2 regions of the Psychrosphaera sp. 1_MG-2023 genome follow, and region 2 is predicted to be linked to the other one. Evidence: predicted binding sites of a transcription regulator. Region 2 holds the regulator's gene; the other holds the start of a gene.
What was found. Region 2 encodes FNR, which switches genes on or off when oxygen is low (the NO sensors DNR and NnrR bind a similar motif). Its sites were predicted from a motif close to TTGATCTAGATCAA; they were not measured.
Positions count from the first base shown of each region.

Region 1: hemN (oxygen-independent coproporphyrinogen III oxidase) is a predicted target of FNR. The motif match lies at 1,815-1,828, and genes of this name have one in related genera.

Region 1 covers NZ_JAUORW010000005.1:146,761-149,977, forward strand. The annotation lists gene Q4575_RS06260 (NRAMP family divalent metal transporter) at 1-902, shown strand, start outside; gene Q4575_RS06265 (DNA alkylation repair protein) at 960-1,670, opposite strand; gene hemN (oxygen-independent coproporphyrinogen III oxidase) at 1,921-3,217, shown strand, end outside.
Region 2 covers NZ_JAUORW010000001.1:325,487-328,703, forward strand. The annotation lists gene uspE (universal stress protein UspE) at 1-694, opposite strand, end outside; gene fnr (fumarate/nitrate reduction transcriptional regulator Fnr) at 773-1,501, opposite strand; gene Q4575_RS01260 (sulfite exporter TauE/SafE family protein) at 1,494-2,168, opposite strand; gene ccoS (cbb3-type cytochrome oxidase assembly protein CcoS) at 2,161-2,331, opposite strand; gene Q4575_RS01270 (heavy metal translocating P-type ATPase) at 2,336-3,217, opposite strand, start outside.

The DNA.
Region 1 (3,217 bases), on a different contig from region 2:
AAGGTGGCAATATTGCGGGGGCCAGTTTAGGACTAGAAGGGTTATTTGGTAAGTTCGGAACAGACGTTTCTTTATGGCCTTGGGTTATTGGCTTAGTTGCCTTCGGCCTGTTAATTACAGGCAGCTATCGATTAATTGAGTCAGCACTTATTGCTCTTGTTTTAGTGATGAGCACGGCGTTTGTGGTAACAGCGGTTTTAGTCGGTGTCGACATTGGTCAATTGTGGTCTGGACTAACGACCTGGCAAGTGCCTAGTGGCGCGATGTTAACCGTAATTGCACTTATCGGGACAACCGTTGTGCCGTACAATTTATTTTTACATACCGCGAGTGTTGCTAAAAAATGGCATAACCCCGATGACATTAAATTAGCCAATCGTGATCTTTATTTTTCGATACCTATTGGCGGTGTGTTAAGTATCGCCATTGTTTCCACCGCAGCCACGGCATTTTTTGGACATCAAATCAATATTCAATCCGCGGCGGATATCGCTCCAGCCTTAGAACCGGTTTTTGGTAGTAGTGCAAAATGGTTGTTATCAACTGGTTTATTTTGTGCCGGAGTCAGTTCTGCGGTAACCGCTCCTCTTGCTGCTGCATTTGCATTAACAGGGTTGACAGGTAAAGCGTTTGATATTTCAGACAAGCGATTTAAGTTGGTCTGGGCAACCATACTTATTATTGGCATTATTCCCGCGAGTTTGGGTTTTAAGCCGGTATCTATAATTGTGTTTGCTCAAATTGCCAATGGCGTCATGTTGCCTTTGATTGTGTTGTTTTTACTATGGATCATGAATAGTCAATTACTTGGTATTTATAAAAATAATCGACGTCAAAATATCTTGGGTGGCTTGGTATTACTGGTGTCACTGATGCTTTCAGCAAAATCGTTATTTGGCTAAGTGCTTCTGTTAAGACGCTTATAACCCAGTTTTAAGCGCAATAGCAGCTATGGCGGGTTACTTTTTCATGTAATGTTGTCGTTCCTGCGGCGTAAATTTCTCAATGGCATAACGGAGCATCGTGCGTGGCATAGTCTTGTGGTATTTATCTAAAAATGCCACTTCGACCGATTTATTGCGATTCCCGATTTCTCGCAACATCCACCCCACAGCTTTATGCATTAAGTCTTCTTTGTCATGTAACAATATTTCTGCAAGCGCCAGAGTGTCTGCGTAGTCGTCTTGTTTGATAAAATACAACGTCGTGATTATGGCAATTCGACGCTGCCAAAGGTTACAGGATTGAGCTAATTCATACAGTACTGCGGTGTCTTTGCCATGGAGCTGAGGGCCTAAAATCTTATAGGCTGAACTATCGACCAAATCCCAGTTATTCACTTTCTGAGAATGTTGAATATATAGATCTGCGATGGTTTGTTTGTCTGTGTCGATTTTAGATTTTTGATAACGTTCGACTAATATAAACACCGCAACCATTCGGGTTTCGTGATATTCATGATTAAGTAATTCAAATACCTTTGGAATGGTCATAGATTTACATTGTTTGGCGACGGCACGTAATGTTGCGGTTCGGATCCCATAAAAATGATCGCCCTCTCCATATTGCCCCTTTTGCGTTTTAAAAAATCGTTGAGACGTATTGGCTATTTCTGGAGAAGCTAATTCGGCTAACCTATTAACTAGAGTTTGTGTGTCGCTGATAACCATTCTATTTTGCCCTTTATGTATTATTGATAAATACGTTACTTTTTAAGCCCAAACGTAGACTTCAATACCCTTCTAGATTCTATATTAATCTAATAAGTTAAGTCGCTTAAGCGCTAAGCACAAATAATAATAACGGTTATTTTGTTGAGCTTGATCAACTCAGACAATTTATTATTGTTTTAAAGTAGCGCCAATCGTGAAAAACAATTGGGAACTTAGAGTGCAAAACGTGTCGACATCTCATCTACCATTGATGAACAAATACAATATGAATGGCCCACGCTATACCTCTTACCCAACAGCACTTGAGTTTCAGTACGACTTCTCTAACAAAAATTTTTGTCAAGCTGTGGCACAGAGCGAAACCGACAACTTATCGATTTATATCCACATTCCATTTTGCCATAAGCTTTGTTATTACTGTGGTTGCAATAAAGTAGTGACTCGTCATAAACATAAGGCAGATATATACCTAGATTATTTAGCCAAAGAAATCGAAAGCCGGGCAAGTTTATTTCAAGATCACAAAGTCGTGCAAATTCATTTCGGAGGCGGAACTCCCAGTTTTTTATCAAAAGCGCAATTTTCACGGATTATCGCACTTCTCAATACACAATTTGAGTTCGACCAAAAGTGGGAAATGAGCATTGAAATCGATCCGCGAGAAATCGAATTGGATTATTTAGACCATTTGTATTCCCTTGGATTTACTCGTTTGAGTTTTGGTGTTCAAGATACCAATCTGCAAGTACAAGAAGCCATTAATCGGGTGCAGGATTTAACATTTATTAAAAGTTTACTGCGTCGCGCAAGAGATCTTGGTTTTTGTTCAATTAATCTAGACGTGATATATGGGTTGCCGCATCAATCGCCTGTGCTATTTGAGAAAACATTAAATGATATTTTAGACTGTGATCCTGACCGAATCTCACTGTTTAGTTATGCTCATATGCCGTCTCGTTTCGCCGCTCAACGAAAGATCAAAGATGAATGGTTACCTACGCCAGACGTTAAAATGTCATTAATGTTGCGAGCATTGGATGTGTTTGTCGAAAAAGGATATATCGCAATAGGCATGGATCATTTCGCCAAACCTAATGACGATTTAGCACAGGCGCAACAATCTGGGCAATTGCATCGAAATTTTCAGGGATATACCACCTTAGGCAGCAGTGACTTACTAGGGCTTGGAGTGTCCTCGATAAGTTCAATAGGGAATAGTTTTAGCCAGAATTATAAGTCGTTAACAGACTATTATGCCTCTATTGATACATACAAAAATGCCGTTGAAAAAGGGTTGTGGCTAAGTCGAGATGACCAAATTCGAGGCGATGTGATTAAAACGTTAATGTGTAATTTTTTGGTTAATATTTCAGATATCGAAAAACGATGGGAAATTGATTTTAAAACCTACTTTGAAAACGAATTAAATGCACTCGATCCTATGATAAAAGACCATATGCTTCAGCTAGAAGAAAACCACATTCGAGTTACTCAAAGCGGAAAGTTATTTGTACGTACAATCTGTATGACGTTCGATAAGTACA
Region 2 (3,217 bases):
ATTTTTTGACTGCCGCGTTATGATGCTCCTGCATTGAATTTTGGTATTCAATAACATCAAATTCTGGTATTTCTACTGCAATATTCATGGGGGTAGGTGGGAAAGCATTAACTAAATTGACTTCAGCGTTTAGCAAGTCACTCATATAATGGGCATGTTCAACAATAGATTCGTTGAGCTTCATATGATCGATGTCGTCAGTACCTGCGTTGATAGCACCTAATATTTGACCGTGGTCAGGCCATTGATGTTCTTTGACTAACAATACACTACAGGGGCACTTACGTAGTAGATGCCAATCAGTTGGCGTAAAGATCACTGATTTTAAAATATCATGTTCGTGAGTGGCTTTAACTACTAGGTCAAAATCACCCTCTATTACGGTTCTAATAATGCTTTCATAAGGGCGGTTGTGCCAGACAACGATGATATCAATTAGACTGCTCGTGCCCTGTGCTTCGATAACCAATTGGTTTAACCAATCTTTCCGATCTTGAATAACCGCATTTCTCATTGATTCGCGTTCTGTTGGCGACAACATAGTTGTCATTTCATAGGAAAAATCATAAATTGTGAGGAAGAGCGTCACATTACAATTTGAAACGCATGACGCTAACTGCAGAGCTCGGGAAAGTGCTTTTTGGTTATCTTCTGCTGGATCGATAACAACTAATAATTTGCTAAATTGACTCATATGAAATTCACCTTAATGATTTTCTTACTTTAATTGTAGTCAATAATGCAAAAGCTTCTAATTATTTTAAGAGGTTTTTTAAAGTTGATTCAAATTGTCAAAATCAATTATTTCAATTAATTTGCCATCCACTTTTATCAGCATCTGTTTTTGAAACTTACTAAAGATACGAGATACAGTCTCGACGGTTAAACCTAGATAATTGCCAATGTCAGCGCGAGTCATAGACAAACGGAATGACCGTTTGGATAGATTTCGTTGGCTAAATCGATTAGCCATATCCACAATAAATCGAGCGACACGTTCTTCTGCTGTACGTTTATTTAGTTGCATAAACATCGATTGATCATGGCTAATTTCGTTACTCATCAAGCGGTTCACTTGTTGACGTAATTTGGGCATCTGGTTCGACAAATCATCCATTAATGTAAATGGGATCTCACAAACCATAGAAGTCTCTAATGCCGTGCTAAAGGTTTGATGCGTCCGCTCTGCAAGGGCGTCAAAGCCAATGACATCCCCAGGTAAATGAAAAGCAGTAACTTGTGATACACCTTGCTTGTCAATTAAGTACGACTTGAAACTTCCTGATCTGACGGCAAAAAGACTTGTAAATTTTGCGCCTGCTTCAAATAACACATCACCTTTATGGAACGGTTTTTTGCGATCAATAGCATTGTCTAATGTATTGAGTTCATCATCGTTTAATGAAAACGGTATGCATAACTGGCTTAGATTGCAGTTAGCACAACTTATCGAAAAAGTATTACAAGGAGTTTGCATTGCGTTATCACGACTTTTAAACATTCAATGCGTTTAGTTTATAAAAAGCGTTACTAATTTGATATAGCCCAGCGAAAGTAATTATTAAACCCAATATGATTTTAGTGTAGCTATGGCTAAAAATACGAGAGAGGTGATTAGAAAAAACCGTCATACCGACGACGGTAGGTAAAGTAGCCAATCCAAAAATTGTCATTACTGAAAAAGCCGTTATTGGGCTCGGACTGACAATTGCTAAGCTCAGTGCTGTATAAACAAGACCACAGGGTAAGAAGCCCCACAATAAACCATAGGCTAAACATTTGGGAATCGTGTCAATTGGCATCAGTTTTTTCTTTAGCGGCGCTAACCAAATGTCGATAAACGTACCAAGTTTTTCTAACTTTGTGACGATATTACTAATATTAGCTATATGCAATCCGATACCGACTATTAATACACCGGATAACATTGATAGATAAAATACCGTACCTGAACTTGCGACAACGATCGACTGTGTTAATAGGTTAGCAAGTAGCCCAATAAGACCGTACCCAAATACACGACCGAGGCTAACAAATAACGCATATAGCCAAAAAGTTTTCTGTTTTGGAATTGAAAATCCAAGAGCAACAGATAATGAACCACACATAGTTAAACAATGAACTGAGCCGGTTAGACCCATTATTAACGCAGTTATGACTTCATTCATTGTCTTTAGGTTTTGTCGTGTTGTCGTCTTCATCCATTAGAATGGACAAACCATGTTTTTCAATGTCGTCGAATTGCTCGTTTTTTGTTGCCCAAAAAAATGCAATTACACCGATGATTAAAAATATCAGAGCAACCGGTATTAGGTAGTAAATTACTTGCAACGTTTTAATCCCGTAATAGTTTTAGTGAATTCGATACGACTAATATTGAACTTGCTGACATACCGAGCACCGCAATATAAGGTGGCACCAATCCTAACATGGCCACTGGTAAAATAATCATATTGTAAATTAAAGACCAATACAGGTTATTACGGATTGTCTGTTTTGTTTCTAATGCCGCTGTTAAAAGCGTTTCAACAGCCGTTAATTTATTGTTAAGTACTATGATATCAGCAGAGTGTTTAGTCATGTCTGCACCACTAGACATTGCAATGGATACATTAGACGCCCCAAAAACGGGTGCGTCGTTAATTCCATCCCCGATCATCAAAATATTATTGCCCTCTGACTGCAATGACACAATCTTATCCGCTTTTGATTTAGGATCACACCCTGTATAGATATGATCAAAGTTAAGCTTTTTGCCGATCACATTACCAGATTCAGATGGGTCACCGGTAACTAACAAGGTAGTTAACCCTTTTTGTTTTAGGTTGCTTATTGTTATTTCACTATCTGGTTTTAGGTTATCCGTAACACTAAACTGTGCGCATAACCTATTGTCATAACTAACCAATACATTTTGCACTGTACGGTTTTTTGGCAAATGTAAAGTCGACCCGATAAACTCCGGAGTCCCTATTTTTAAGGTCTTTTCATTATAAGTTGCCGAAATACCTTGGCCAATATGACTTACAATGTCCGTTAAGTTTATGGTGCCAATATCACGATTGAGAATACCTAAGTTTTCGGTGGTAAACGCTTTAGCAATTGGGTGTTCAGAATGACATTGTAATAAGTAAACCGCAGCCGCTAATTCTGTCGTAAATTCTGAGGATAATTCTGTACCATTTGCGTTTATTTCAAATCGACCTGTTGTTAATGT